DNA from 3 places in the Lactiplantibacillus sp. 7.2.4 genome. Region 3 is predicted to be linked to each of the others. Evidence: predicted binding sites of a transcription regulator. Region 3 holds the regulator's gene; each other region holds the start of a gene.
What was found. The regulator Rex, encoded in region 3, represses fermentation and respiration genes when NADH is low (regulators of the CRP and FNR family bind a similar motif). The targets are predictions, from matches to a motif close to TTGTGAANTANTTCACAA.
Positions count from the first base shown of each region.

Region 1: the regulator Rex is predicted to act here: its motif matches at 1,918-1,935, upstream of KGF70_RS07355 (class II fumarate hydratase).
Region 2: the regulator Rex is predicted to act here: its motif matches at 1,866-1,883, upstream of KGF70_RS03705 (iron-containing alcohol dehydrogenase).

Region 1 is NZ_JAGYGS010000016.1:43,105-48,504, reverse strand. Features, by position in the region: gene citF (citrate lyase subunit alpha) at 1-176, shown strand, start outside; gene KGF70_RS07360 (flagellar biosynthesis protein FlhB) at 1,445-1,681, shown strand; gene KGF70_RS07355 (class II fumarate hydratase) at 2,130-3,512, shown strand; gene KGF70_RS07350 (flavocytochrome c) at 3,715-5,103, shown strand.
Region 2 is NZ_JAGYGS010000007.1:5,273-10,672, reverse strand. Features, by position in the region: gene yjeM (glutamate/gamma-aminobutyrate family transporter YjeM) at 1-987, opposite strand, end outside; gene KGF70_RS03710 (transglycosylase) at 1,289-1,684, shown strand; gene KGF70_RS03705 (iron-containing alcohol dehydrogenase) at 1,980-3,152, shown strand; gene KGF70_RS03700 (NAD(P)-dependent alcohol dehydrogenase) at 3,504-4,625, opposite strand; gene KGF70_RS03695 (copper-translocating P-type ATPase) at 4,952-5,400, opposite strand, start outside.
Region 3 is NZ_JAGYGS010000003.1:107,538-112,937, reverse strand. Features, by position in the region: gene KGF70_RS01905 (ABC-F family ATP-binding cassette domain-containing protein) at 1-1,958, opposite strand, end outside; gene KGF70_RS01900 (redox-sensing transcriptional repressor Rex) at 2,127-2,804, shown strand; gene KGF70_RS01895 (CPBP family intramembrane glutamic endopeptidase) at 2,916-3,560, opposite strand; gene groES (co-chaperone GroES) at 4,636-4,920, shown strand; gene groL (chaperonin GroEL) at 4,976-5,400, shown strand, end outside.

The DNA of each region.
Region 1 (5,400 bases), on a different contig from region 3:
TCAAGGCATTGAGCCACGTTCCAGGTGTGCCCGTTTACACGATTGAAGAACTTCAACAAATGGCCGAAAAGAAAGTCGGTCAACCACAACCACTTGAATTCACAGATCGGACTGTCGCATTGATTGAATATCGCGACGGCACGATTATTGATACGATCAAAGCGGTTAAGGACTAACCTAATACTGATTAATAATGACCTTGCTGGTAAATTGCCAGTTGGGTCATTTTTATTTAAGGTAAATCAATCTGAATTGAGCAGGGGCGTTCGATGGCAATTATGTCCAATGTGAGCCTAAAAGCGACGAAATATGTAGTACAATATAAATAGTTGCAAGTTGTGCTTGTTATCATTTAGTGTTAAAAATGATTAAATCATGCCAGTTTTTAAGTTCAAGAGCTACCAGCTGAGACCCGCTGGAAACAGTGCGAGTCAACGTAAACATGCAGCGATAGGCTCATCCTACTCCGGCTTCCAGGCATTCTGGGCAATGGCCGGAACGTGGTGGACACAGATTTAAGCCGAAGCCCACGTCTTAAATACTGGTCTTTCACGTTGCCCGCGATATGGATGAAACGTGTTCTGGTCAGACTGGGACTTCCGGTTAGCTACGCCAGAACGCCAAGCGGAAGTTCGCCGCTTAACGTTCTAGCTAGGCTAATCCTCAGTCCCAACCCGTCTGAACCTCACACTCTGGGAATCACTGGGCCTTGCCCCGAATACCTTCCAGCCGGGATGGTATTCGAAAGGCAGACATGTGCGGGCCCAACTTTTTGATGGATTGGTCATTGATTCTTAACATACGGTTATTTTGAGCATTCAAACTGTAAGGTGAGCTACTGATTTTCACTAAGTTATCCTAACTTGTATTTGAACATTATAAACCAATAGCATCACTGAGCATTGTTGTCTTTTCTAGTCGACCGAGATTACAAACCTTGAATCCAAGATGAAAGGCAATACGATCGGTAAATTTTAAAGCTAGTTACCAGTAATACTTATCAATAATCTTTAGACCGTCTTCACAGGATTTACGTGCCACAAATCAGCGTCATTGCTGATTAAGAGTTTATCTAAAGGACCTGTTTCCTAACATTCAGTGGTCAGTTGCACCCGGATAGGTGGCCGTTCATCCGCCATTCGAGCGGCTTCCCGACCGGAGGGGCTGGCTAACAATGCTCAAGGGCGAAGTTCTTCTTGTCCGGGTGGTCTTCCCGGGCTAGAAGAAGACTCGTATTTGAAATTGCGCAGTGGGCTTCTGCGTGAGTTCAAATCGATGTCCGCCCTGTTCCAGCGTTGTCAGCCAGCCCCGGAGGTCGGACTAAGACGCGCACCGGCTGACGAACAACAAACCAACTAACTGGCATGATTTAATCATCTATAATGCTGAATAATAACGAGCGCAACGCGTGTAGCGAATGATAAGGTGATGTGAGTGAATAATGATGGATCAATTTCCAAATTTTAAGCTATTTATCGATAAATACTTACCATGGCTGGCCGTGATTGGTTTTGTTGTGACGGTTGGTGCTAATGGTAATGTCTGGCTGTATTTTATGGCAGTGCTGATTGTATTCGTGGTGGTCGCAATTATTGACTTACTATTCAAATATTGGAACCACGCCAAAATTTTAGGCATCATGATTGTCCTTTTAGTGCTTGGATTATGGTTGAATCGCTAAGATTGGTGTTAGGTGGGCATATTCAGACTGTCTTTGTCAAAAACATCTCGGCTAATCGCAATTAGTAGGGGTGCTTTTTGTCTTGGTTCGCGATACCTTGTTTTTTGACATGGTTCGGTCATACAGCTAGGAGCGCTGTTGCTCAGCCGATGTGATTTCTTGTCGATTTTGGACTATGAAAAGGGCAAAAAAGTGCTGATTACGATTAAAATTAATCAGCAGAGATAAATCGTAACATGTGAAAAAATAAACATTTTTATCGTGAACGCAATTGAAGCAAGTTATGGGCCTGAAACAGCTGCTACATCAACCTCATAATTAAAACTTATAACTAAATTGGTGTTTGACTATAGTCTTCTAGAGGCGCTAAACTTAATTTATAAGTTGAATGTTATTTTTTCACACATTTAGTAAGCGCTTACCAACACATTAATTGGAGGTTATTAACATGACAGAATATCGTGTAGAATCAGATACTTTAGGCGAAGTTAAAATTCCAGCCACCGCGCTGTGGGGAGCCCAAACTGAACGGAGTCGCCATAATTTCCCAACTGGTACGAAGATGCCATTAGAAATTATCCGGGCACTCTTGCAAATCAAACGGGCCGCTGCCATTGCGAACAAGGAAGTTGAAGCAATGACCGCCGAAAAAGCTGATTTGATCGTAGCCGCCATTGATAAATTGTTGGCGTTAGACGATGAAGACTTGCGGAAGGACTTTCCGTTAGTTGTTTATCAAACTGGTTCAGGGACTCAAACCAACATGAACGTGAACGAAGTTGTGGCCCATATGGCCGGCAAACTCAACCCAGACGTTGAAATTTTGCCAAATGACGACGTTAACCATGGTCAAAGTTCGAACGACATTTTCCCAACGGCCATGAACATCACGGCTGCCGTGGCTGTCGATAAATTGATTGCAGCTGCCGAACACTTATTAGATGAATTAAAAGCTAAACAAAAGAAGTACTGGAGCGTTGTTAAGATTGGCCGGACCCATTTACAAGACGCGACGCCATTAACATTTGGCCAAGAAGTCAGTGGCTGGGCAAGTGATATCGAACATGACATTGCTTACTTGAAACAATTGAACCCAACCTTGGGCGAACTGGCCATGGGTGGTACGGCTGTCGGAACTGGGCTGAATGCGGCGCCACATTTTGCTGAAAACATTGCCGCTGCCATGAGCAAACTGTACGGCATTGAATTTACGGCAGACTCCAATAAGTTCTATGGCTTGGCCCATCATTCTGGTTTGAACGTGGTTCACGGTGCCATCAAGACGTTAGCGGCTGATTTGATGAAAATCGCCAACGACGTGCGGTTCCTCGCTAGTGGCCCACGGGCTGGATATGACGAATTGAACATTCCGGCTAACGAACCAGGTTCATCGATCATGCCTGGGAAGGTCAACCCAACTCAAGCTGAAGCCATCACCATGGCAGCGGTTCGGGTCATGGGGAATGACGTGGTCGTGGACTTAGCTTCTAGTCAAGGTAACTTTGAAATGAACGTCTACAAGACTGTGCTGATTGATGCCTTCTTGGAATCCGCCGAATTATTAGCCGGTACGATCACTGGTTTTGCAGACCGGATGATTGCTGGTTTGACGATCAACGAAGACCGGATGGCTGAATTAGTGGACCGTTCCTTGATGACTGTGACGGCGTTGTCACCACACATTGGTTACCATGACAGTGCGGTGATTGCCCAACAAGCTGAAAAAGCAGGCACGACCTTGCGTGAAGCGGCCATCAAGTCTGGTAAAGTTACAGCGGAACAATTCGACGAATGGATGGTTCCAATTGATATGACCAACATTGATAATTAAGGTAAACTAGTGATAGCGCTCCTGTAGCGAGTGGCGACTAGGCTGGAGACGGGTCATTGTTCCGCGAGTGGAATGGTGGCCCGTACCCGCTTATCGCTAGTTTACGGGGTGCGTAGATGAGTACCTTGAAAAATAAACTTAATGAAAATGGATCGATCCACATCGGTAACTCGGTGTGTGATGAATTGAGAGGAGTAATTTGATGGCTGACAAATTTACGTTTACGCCAACCGCTTTAGCGGATTTAAAAACAACCTATGACGTGGTCATTATTGGATCGGGTGGTGCTGGTTTGACCGCAGCGATTCAAGCCCACGAGCTTGGATTAAAACCGGTGATCTTAGAAAAAATGCCGAAAATCGGTGGCAACACGACGCGGGCTTCTTCGGGGATGAACGCCGCTGAAACCAACGTCCAATTGCATCACCACATCGTCGACAGTTTTGGCGACTTCTACGACGAAACGCTTAAAGGTGGCGGCAATCTGAATAACCAAGCACTGTTGAAGTTCTTCACGGAACACAGTGCATTAGCCATCGACTGGTTAGCCGACCACGGTATCGAATTAGACGACTTAACGATTACGGGTGGGATGAGTGTCATGCGGACTCACCGCCCAAGCTCGATGGCCCCAATCGGCGGCTTCTTGGTTACTGAGTTATTGAAACAAGTGGCGGCGGCTAAGTTACCATTGTTCACAGATATCAAAGTTGACCAACTGGTTCAGACGGATGGTAAAATTACCGGGGTCAAGGCAACCACCGCTAACGGTGCAGTAACCATCAATGCCGGTGCCGTCCTCTTAGCGACTGGTGGCTTCGGTGCCAACAAAGCCTTATTGGGTAAGTATCGCGATGACCTCAAAAATTATCAAACCACTAATCAACCGGGTGCGACCGGCGACGGTATCTTACTAGCCGAAGCCGTTGGGGCCAAGGTGGTTGATATGGACCAAGTTCAAGTACATCCGACTGTGCAACAAGATACGGACCATGCTTACTTGATTGGTGAAGCCGTGCGTGGTGAAGGGGCCATTTTAGTCGACCAGCAAGGTAAGCGGTTTGTCAACGAATTGGACACGCGTAAGAACGTGACCGCCGCCATCGACCAGCTCGGTGGTACCGGGGCTTATCTGATTTTTGACCGCGGCATTCGTGACCGGGTCAAGGCCGTTGAATTCTACGACCACATTGGTCTAGTCAAAACTGGTGCTGATTTGGCGGCATTAGCGACTGAAGCTGGTTTAGACGCTGATACGTTGACCCAGACGGTTGCGGACTGGAATCAAGCTGTTGCTAACCATGCGGATACTGCCTTCAAGCGGACAACTGGGATGGATCGTGACATTGCCAAAGGCCCATTCTATGCGATTCACATCGCACCGGCTGTCCATTACACCATGGGTGGCGTTGGCATCAACCCAGCGACCCAAGTTCTGGACAAACAGGACCAACCAATCAACGGCTTATTTGCAGCCGGTGAAGTCGTTGGCGGCTTGCACGGCAATAACCGGATTGGCGGTAACTCGATTGCCGAAACGGTCATCTTCGGTCGTCAAGCTGGACAACAGATGTTCAAATATTTACAGTAATTTCGTCAGCGGTCGTTGTGCGCTGAGCGGATAAATTAAGGTTGCTTTGAGAATTCAGTAATGGATTGTCAGGGCAACTTTTTTTGGTGTTGGAATTGATGACTGATCAAGCTCAAAATACAGCCCCAGATATCCTGTTAGTCATCCGGTAATCGCGCTAATCTGGACGCTAAAACCGGTTAACAAGGAAATATCGATTTGGATTCACCCAGCCACTAAGGCAAATTTACGCCAACTTGCACGGCTTCCTGCAATCCTGAGATGTCGGCTTTAGCGTCAGGATTTGAATAACAGGCA
Region 2 (5,400 bases), on a different contig from region 3:
GGCCCCACTGTAAGCGAGGAACATTCCTAGCCCAGTGTAGCGTGCAAACCACAGGCCTAACGTTTTGGCCGCGGCCGCACTTAATCCCAATGATTGTCCCAAGACATAACCCAAGTTTTGCATCATGACATAACTAATATTCCCCAGGTTGGTCGTTGGGTTCGATAAAACGGCTTGCCAGTTTGTACTGATTCCCCAGCAGAAGATGCCCAGGCCGTAACCTAACGTAATCACGATCGCTGAAATGATGATGCCCCGTGGAAATGTTTTTTCAGGATTCTTAGTCTTATCAACCATCCCACCGAGCACTTCTAGGCCCCCGTAGGCAAAGATGGCGAAGACTGCGAATCCGAGTAACCCGACTGGATGTTGATAGCTCGGGTTAGGTGACGTCAGCACGTGCTGTAAGGGTTGCGCGAACTGGCCATGGTTTAACGCCAGAACGACGCCGGACACAACTAATAGGATTGCAGTCAAACTGGTGACCGCCAAACCCCCGAGACTGGTGACCCGCACGATACCCTTCATCCCTTTGATTGAAATAAAGGTGACAAGCACCATCCATAAACAAGATAAAATCCCAATCATTTGCGTCGCGTTTAGACCAAACATGGCAAAACGCTGAGTTTGGTCACTTCCAAAGAAGATGGTCGTGAATGGAATCCACACCTTTGCAGAGGTCGACACCAACCAAATGATGTACGACGCAAACCACATGAAGGTCCCCACGAACGCAAATTTTGCGTTAACACTCACTTCCAACCATTTGTACATCCCGCTGCTGTCAGATTTGACCGCGGCACCAAATTCTGCCATCATCAGTGCGAACGGAATGAAGAACAGCACGGCAGCGACCAGGTAAAATAGAATAGAACTATAGCCCATTAAATAATACGCAACCGTACTATTGGCAAAACCAAAAACGGTGGTGAAGATCATCATTACTAATGCAATTAGCGTAATCTTCTCATTATCTTTTGTTGCCATTATTGCACTTCCCCTTTTATACTGTTGTAAAGCTTAGCTCATTTTAAGATTACCGTAAGCATGCAATAAAGCGCTTTAGTTTTCCTAACAATCGGATGATTTTTCCATGTGATAATCGGTCTAATTATTAAGTTGTTCCGTTGAGAAATAATTATTGGCGCTAACTATTTCAACGAGGGAATATTCATTTAATAACTAAGTAACTTGGTTTTAACATAACTGCAACATAATTAGGGTATTCTACAGTCATCAGTTTAATCGAGTGACAAAATCAAGGGTAAAAACGGGGTATACATACATGATGAAGAATTTTAGGTTGAAATCAATTTTATGGCTGGTACTGATTGGTTGCGCTTTCGGGATGATGGTCAACGTTGCCAGCAGCTGGATTCCACAAACGACAATTACAGCGCACGCCTCAAAAAAGCTGACGCAGGCGCAAAAGATCAAGAAAATCAACGCCAAGCTTTCCAAGGCTAACCGGGCCGCGAAGAACTGGATCGCCTATCGCGAATCTGGCTACAGTTATACCGCGCGCAATGGTAAATGTTATGGCCGTTACCAACTATTGCGGTCATACTTACATGGTAACTTATCCCCTGTTAATCAGGAAAAGCGGGCCAACACCTACGTTAAAGGCCGCTACGGCACCTGGGTCAAAGCCAAGGAATTCTGGCAACATCACCACTGGTACTAAACTCAAAAATTGAATCATTCAGACTAAAAACCGCGCGTTTGGCAATGAGATTGTGAATCATTGTTGAACGGGTGGTTTTTGATATTCTAAGATATTAAAGTGATAGATTGCCAGTTTAATCATATTCTGCCAACTGAATTTTAAATATTGCACCTGATACCGCCTACTTAATCACTAGATATTGTGAAAAATATCATTATTTTCGTCAAACCTATTGCAAACTGTAATTATTGCGACTATAATTTGGGCTGTAAATTAGTAATGATAATAATTACAATAAAAGAAGGTAATTGATATGACTGAACGTAATTTTGATTTCCTAATGCCTAGCGTGAACTTTTTTGGCCCCGGTGTGATTAGCAAGATTGGTGACCGTGCCAAGACCCTGGGGATGCACAAACCCGTCATCGTCACGGATAAATTTTTGGAGAGCCTCCCGAACGGTGCCGTTGCCCAAGTCCGGGCCTCACTCGACGCTGCTGGGATCGACTATGTTATTTACAATCAAGTCGAACCTAATCCCAAAATTCATAACATTCAAGCCGTCAAAGCACTCTACGAAAGCAACCATGCCGACTCACTGATTACGATTGGCGGCGGTTCTGCGCATGATACTGGTAAGGGCGCGGGAATTATTATGACTAACGGTGACGACATCACCAAGTTAGCCGGGATTGAAACGCTCAAAAACGCCCTGCCACCACTGATTGCGGTCAACACGACTGCCGGAACAGGGTCAGAACTCACCCGCCACTGCGTTATCACCAATGAAGCCACCCATTACAAGTTCATGGTCGCATCATGGCGGAACATGCCGCTGGTTTCGTTCAACGACCCAACGCTGATGCTGGACGTTCCTAAGGGATTAACCGCCGCTACCGGGATGGACGCTTTTGTTCAGGCGATTGAACCCTTCGTTTCCGTCGACCACAATCCGATTACCGACTCGCAATGTATTCAAGCTATCAAGTTGATTGAATCTTCCTTGCGCGAGGCGGTTGCCAACGGTCATAATCTCGAGGCCCGGACCCACATGGTCGAAGCCGAAATGCTCGCCGGGATGGCCTTCAACAACGCCAACTTAGGCTACGTGCACGCGATGGCCCATCAACTCGGTGGTCAATACGACGCGCCACACGGGGTCTGCTGCGCCCTATTATTACCTTACGTTGAAGAATATAACCTGATTGCTTGTCCAGAACGCTTTGCCGAACTGGCCAAAATAATGGGTGAAAATACCGATGGCTTGTCGACCCGCGATGCCGCTGAATTAGCCATTAAAGCGATGAAACAACTCAGTGAAGATGTCGGGATTCCGCACTCAATCAAGGAAATCGGCGCCAAAATCGAGGACTTCGAACGCATGGCCAGCAACGCCCTCAAAGACGGCAACGCCTTCTCAAATCCGCGTAAAGGCACCAAGGAAGACATCATCAAGATTTTCCAAGCGGCTTATGACGCGAAGTAAAACCGTGTCTACTGACTGCCCCAGCGTACAAAATTGCTAAAGCTAGCCGCTAGCGCTTAAATGGTAGCGTTTCCGAAACGGCTTGATTCATCGACTCATCTCTAATGGCCTCGCTCATTAAATGACTACCGATGACTTTACATGTTGAATCATCGTTGCAACAACTCATCAGAGCCGGCAACAATACCATCGCGGCATCAAGTTCTAGCCATGATTAACACGCCGTTTGCCACACGTCAAAGGGCATACATTCACAACAAAAAAACAACAACGCAGTCAGCGCGATTTGCGCTAGAGCTGCGGTGTTGTTTTTGTGCTTATTTCAATCTGTTAAAGGCATCAGCCTGAAGCTTATTTGCCAGGCACGTAGTCTTCATCAATAATCAAGACTGGTTTGATGGTCTTACCACTACCAGAATCGGCATTGGCTTGATTGATATCTTCAAACTTGTAGAACTTTTCAGTCTTTTCAAATGGAAACATACCATGTTGATAGAAGTCGATCAACCGTGGAATATCAACGCCAGGAATCGAATCACCCATGTTGACCCCGATGACTTTCTTATCGTCAACGCAAAGGTCGTTCCATGAACTGATGGTAATGTTCTTAGACGTTACGGCGATCAAAGCAGCGGTCCCACCTTGTGCTAAGGCATGGATTGCGGAGACCATCACTGGTTCGACACCGGTCGTATCAACAGCGAAGTCAACCCCATAGCCGTGCGTCAACTTCTTGATGGCTTCGACTGGGTCTTCTTCTTTACTGTTGATGGCGTGCGTTGCGCCTAATTCCTTGGCTAATTCCAACCGTGAATCCACAATATCAACGGCGATCACTTCAGTACAGCCTGAAATCTTACCAGCCATCATAGCAGCTAACCCAACGGCACCAGTCCCAAAGACCGCAATTGTTTGCCCAGGACGTGGTTGGAGACTGTTCAAGACGGTCCCACTACCAGTCACGTAACCACAGCCTAAAGGTCCTAAGCGCCGTAAGTCTAATTCCTTAGGCACTTTAACGGCATTGCGTTGGTCAACCACCGTATGAGTCGTGAATGAGGATTGGTCGAACATATCACTGATATGTTGGCCGTTTTCTTGGAAATGGTCAGAACCATCTGGACGGGTCCCACTCAAGTTGTAGTCCGCATAGTTCCGGCACTTGGTTGGCATCCCTTTCAAACAGTTGTCACAAGTTCCGTCAGCGTAAAATGACAAGATAACGTGGTCACCGACTTCGAAATTAGTGACTTCAGAACCAACTTTTTCAACGATCCCAGAGCCTTCATGGCCTAAGATAACGGGATAGCCGAGTGAGGCATCACCGCGCCGAATCGCTTCATCAGAGTGGCAAATCCCGGATGCCACGATTTTAATTTGTAAATCAGTGGGTGTCATTTCTGCCAAATCAATATCATCTTTAATGACAAATGGATCATTAACTTTATCAACTACTGCTGCTTTAATCTTCATAATCAAACCCTCGTTTCAAATAGTATGTAAAACGCTTACAATTCATATTGTTACACAATCTACAATCAAATTCAAACGCTTTCATTATCGCTTACAAACGTCCAAATCCTATCAATACCGGCTAATTGCCGATTTCACCTAACGATATGATACTTAATTAGTGTAAATATAATACTAATTTGCACCGTCTTGTGAAGTTTATCGGTTATTTTCAATCATTCAATGCGACTTTCATGTAAACAAAAAACGGCATAGTGCCTAATTACAGGCACCACACCGGTTCTCTTGATCTATTTAATTAATCATTCATATACCGACATCCAGCTTTAGGCTGGTTGCGCTGTTGCTGCCCCCAGCTTGGCCTTGTTGAGCAAGACCGAACTCGTCACGACTGACAACGAGCTAAACGCCATCGCTAAGCCAGCTAACTCGGGACTCAACGTCAGTCCAATCGCGTAGAAGACCCCCGCAGCAACTGGAATACCGAGCACATTGTAGACAAAGGCCCAGAATAGGTTGAGCTTGATCCGATTAAACGTCTTCTTGCTCAAGGCTAACGCCCGGTCAACGTCGCGCAGGTCATTCTTAACGAGCACAATGCCACCCGCATCGATGGCAATATCCGTTCCAGAACCCATCGCAATACCGACGTCAGCAGTAGTCAAAGCAGGCGCATCATTGATGCCATCGCCGACAAAGGCCACCTTACCCGTCTTTTTAAGGGCTTCGACGTGGGCCGCCTTGTCACCCGGTAACACATCCGCAATTATATCAT
Region 3 (5,400 bases):
GCTTGTTCAGTCCATTCCGTTTCAACTTGCTCTTGTTGCGCGCTGATTTCATCCAGCTCTTTTTGTAGATCTGTTAAGCGGCCAACATCCGCTGAGACTTCAGGTTGGGCCATTTCAGTTTGGATTTTAGTGGCTTGCTCATCGAGCGTAGTCATTTGTTCTTCCAGCGCTGCCACGGTTCGTTCCAATTTACGCTTTTCACGTTGCTGTTGCTTGCTAGCTTGATAATCTTGCTGGCCCTTTGAGCGGGGTGCAGCGGTTGCAGCAGAACTTGGCTCTGCGGCGTTAGCGCTAGCTGCTGATTCAGCGGCCTGACTAGCTGCGGCGGCCGCCATTTCAGCTTGTTCCTGTTTCTTATCGATATAATAATCGTAATCGCCAAGGAAGAGTTCGGTTCCTTCTGGCGAGACTTCCACGACACTGGTTGCCACTTGGTTGATGAAGTAGCGGTCATGTGAAACGAAGAGGAGGGTACCATCAAAATCATTGAGGGCCACTTCCAACACTTCGCGACTGTCGATGTCCAAGTGATTGGTCGGTTCGTCCAAAATCAAAAAGTTATCATTTTGCATCGCGAGTTTCGTCAGCAATAACCGCGCGCGTTCACCACCAGATAGCGCGTGAACCGGTTTGTCGACATCGGCACCCGTGAACAGGAAACTTCCCAAAATCGTCCGAATATCCTTTTCGGGCGTGGTGGGATGTTCGTCCCAGAGTTCACTCAAAACGGTCTTTTTGTCATTTAAGTTGCGTTGCTCTTGGTCATAGTAGCCCGTGACAACGCCGGTACCGAAGACGGCCTGGCTTTTGATGAACGGAATCTGGCCGAGGATACTCTTGAGAAAAGTCGACTTACCGATTCCGTTTGGACCCACGATGGCGATGGCTTCGTGCTTCTTAACGTTTAAGTTATCCGGTTCAGACAGAATATGCCCATCATAACCGACTGCCGCATCCTTGACGGTCAAAACGATATTACCGCTCTGCTTTGCAGCGTGAAACCCAAAGTGGGCCGTTTTTTCATCACTATCAGGTCGATCGATTCGGTCCATTTTAGCCAACTGTTTCCGCCGCGCTTGAGCTCGCTTGGTCGTCGAGGCCCGCACGATATTCCGGTTGACAAAGTCTTCGAGCTTGCTAATCTCAGCTTGTTGCTTTTCGTAATGCTTCCACTGAGCTTGAATCCGAGCGGCCTTTTCTTGTACAAACTGGTCGTAGTTTCCGGTATAGTGCACCATTTCGTGATGTGACAGGTCGTACACTTCATTGACGACGCGGTCTAAGAAGTAGCGGTCATGGCTGACGATCAGTAGGGCACCGGCATAGGATTGTAAGTAACTTTCAAGCCACGTCAACGTTTCAACGTCCAAGTGGTTGGTCGGTTCGTCCAGAATCAGTAAATCGCGTTTTTCTAGTAGTAGCTTTGCTAAGGCCAGCTGAGTTTTTTGCCCACCGGAAAGTTCGGTGACCGACTTGTCATAAACGTCGGCATCGAACTGAAAACCGTGTAGGACACCACGGATTTCGGCCTGGTAGCCATAGCCATTTTTCTGTTGAAATTCTGTCTGAACTTGGTCGTAAGTTTTTAAGGTTTGTTGGTAGGCCTGGTCATCGTTCATGATGGCGGGGTCGCTGAGCTGATTTTCAAGCGCATGCATCCGCTTTTCAATGGCGTGTAGTTCAGCAAACACGCTGCTCATTTCTTCCCAGATCGTATTTTGACTATCCAATCCTTGGTCTTGAGCTAAGTAACCGATCGTTAGACCCTTGCGCATCGATATTTGGCCTTCGTCAGGCACGGTCTCGCCGGCAATCATTTTAAGTAAGGTTGATTTACCAGCACCGTTGCGGCCGACTAAGGCAACGCGGGCGTGTTCTTGGATGTCCATTTGTACGTTATCGAACAAGACATCGGCGCCAAAACGCCGCATAACTTGCTGTACTTGTAGTAAAATCACGCTTTATTAAGCTCCTTTCACATTTGATTCGTGAGATAATTGTAGCATATTGTTACGGTTCGACCCAATTATTCGGAATAATAAGTAATTATTATTTCACAAAGTCGCAGGTTATGCTAGAATAGTGTCAGCAAATTCACAAACTTTTGATTGGGAGGAAACGTCCGAATGGCAGAGACAAAGATTCCACGGGCAACGGCAAAACGATTACCAATTTATTATCGCTATTTGAATATCTTACTAGACGCAGATAAGAAACGGGTATCGTCAACTGAATTGTCCGAGGCGGTTAAAGTAGATTCAGCAACGATTCGGCGTGATTTTTCGTATTTTGGGGCCCTCGGTAAACGCGGGTATGGATACGATGTTGAAACGCTGCTGGCATTTTTCAAAAAAATTCTAAATCAGGACATGCTAACCAACGTCGCGCTGATTGGGGTCGGTAATTTAGGCCACGCCCTGTTGAATTTTAATTTCCATAAAAATAGTAATGTCCGGATCTCAGCGGCTTTTGATGTTAATGAAGCCATTGCAAATACGGTCCAGAGTGGGGTTCCCGTCTATCCAATGACGGAACTCAAAAAGCAATTGATCGAACAACAGATTGAAATTGCCATCTTAACGGTGCCAACAACGGTTGTTCAAAAGATTACCGATGAGTTAGTTGATGCGAATGTTAAAGGCATCATGAACTTTACCCCATTGCGGATCTCAGTTCCAGAAACAGTGCGGGTTCAAAACGTTGATTTAACCAATGAATTGCAGACCTTAATTTACTTTATTGAACATTATGGTCAACAATTGGGTGACAACGGTCAAGATGAACCAGACGAAGATGAAGATTAGTCTGCGCATGCATCTCAAGATTATGATACCAAAAAGCTTCTCTGAAATAAATTTTCGGAGAAGCTTTTTTGAACGTCTAAATTAATGCCACGAACGAATAAGCGGCGCAATCTAATGAAGTGCAGTCAAGAGCGTCGGCACAACGACCGCAGCGTTCATCAAAATATGAGACGTCATCGAAGTCTGAATTCGGCCGGTATGTTGATAAAGCCAGCAGAACAGCAATCCAACGAAGGCGTAGAGAATTAGATGACCGTCCGCGTGGGCGAGGCTGAAGAGAAAGCTCGAAATCAAGGCGGCCCCGATTTTGCCGGTCACCGCACTCAAGTTACCAAAGATGACCTTGCGGAAGACGATTTCTTCCATAATTGGGGCACCCACGATAATGGCTAAGAAAAATACCGGGTATTGTTGCCCAACGGTGAGTAGGGTCGACGTATTGTTGGAAGCCGTCGATTGCCCCAACATCGCAGTTATTTTAAGAATCAGGACTTGGCCGACAATGACTAGGACGAGCCCAATCAGGCCCCATAGAATGGCGACCAGCCAGTTACTGCGCTGCTGCTCAACGGCGTTTTTGGCTGTCATTCGGCGTGCTAGCCACAGCAATAACAGTGCGCCGACCAAGTAGTCGACCGTTTGAATCAAGAAGACTTGGGACCCCAGTTGATGAAAGGCGGCCACTAAGACGCTTGGTAGCGCATAAACAATAAAATAAATAATCAGAATTAAGATTGATTGGCGGCGATTAACCATCAGCTCACGTCCTTTTTGAAAGTTTGTTTGATTTTTTCATTAACACACGCATTGTGTTCGTTAATTTATCATGAATCATGATTAAATCATGGTGTTTTCTGAGTTCAAGCCCGCCAGCTGAGACCCGCTGGAAACAGTGCGAATTTGCGTAAACCTGCTGTTGTGGATGCTTCCTACGCCGGCTTCCAGGTATTTCTGACAACGCTGGAACGCGATGGACACAGATTTAAGCCGACAAACCACGTCTTAAATACTGGTCTTCCACTAACCAAGCACACAACGCTTGCTAAGTGGAATTTCATCGCTGAGCATTGTCAGAAACACCTTCCAGCCGGGGATGGTATTCGAAAGGCAGACATGTGCGGCCCCAACATTTTGTTGGATTAGTCGTTGATTCCCTGGTACAGGGCCATTTTGACTTTAACTGTCAGACCGACTCCAACATATAGCAATACTTTTTACCAATGCTTTAAGGTTCCTGACAAACAGCTTCACTTAGCTTGTCAGAATCTTCTTTAGTCGTTTGAGATAGCAAAGTTTCGAATTATAAACAAAGGCTATTTTATCGACTAAATTCAAAACTAGTGTCCGTTGAAATTAGTGAATCATATCCAAGTAATCTGATCAGTACTAAAATGCCATAAAACAGCATCAATACTGATCAAAAAGTTTGCCTGAAGGGCCGGTCACTTAATATCCAGTGGTCAATTGTACCAAGATAGCTGGGCGTTCATCCGTCATTCGAGCGGTTTCCCGACCGGAGGGGCTGGCTGACAATGCTCAAATCGATGTCCGCCCTGTTCCAGCGTTGTCAGCCAGCCCCGGAGGTCGGAATCGGACGCGCATCGGCTGACGAACAGGAATCCACCAACTGGCACATTTTAATCATCATGAATACAAAATAATAACAAGCACAACACATATTAACACGATAATACCCATTATAGTCGATTTGACATTCTTTGACTAATAATTGACAAATCACTTGCAATCTCAAATTAAAATGATATAGTTGACAATGTAATTAGCACTTGAGGTTCAGGAGTGCTAAAAAAGAATAAATGGAGGGATTCACGTGTTAAAACCATTAGGAGATCGCGTTATCTTGCAACAACAAGAAGAAGAAGAACAAACCATTGGCGGTATTGTTATCGCCAATAACGCTAAGGAAAAGCCCCAAAGCGGCAAGGTTGTTGCCGTCAATGACGGTCGTGTTTTAGATAACGGGACAAAAGTTGACCCCAGCGTGAAGGTCGGCGATCAAGTCTTATTTGACAAGTATGCCGGTACTGAAGTGAAGTACCAAGGTGATAAGTACTTGGTATTGCACGAAAAAGATATCGTTGCAATCGAAGACTAATCCATTTAAAGGACGCAATTTAAAATAAACTAAATTCATGAGGTGAATAAGGATAATGGCTAAAGAATTAAAGTTCTCTGAAGATGCACGTTCAGCTATGCTAAAAGGTGTCGACCAATTAGCTAACACAGTTAAGTCAACGTTAGGGCCTAAGGGTCGCAACGTCGTATTGGAACAATCATATGGTTCACCAACCATTACTAATGATGGGGTTACCATTGCCAAAGCCATCGAATTAGATGACCACTTTGAAAACATGGGTGCCAAGTTAGTTTCTGAAGTTGCTTCAAAGACTAATGACATCGCCGGTGATGGGACCACCACTGCGACTGTTTTGACGCAATCCATCGTAACGGAAGGTATGAAGAACGTTACGGCCGGTGCTAACCCTGTTGGCATTCGTCGTGGGATTGAAGAAGCTACTAAGACGGCGGTTGACTCATTACACGCGATGGCACACGAAGTTAAGACGCAAGAAGA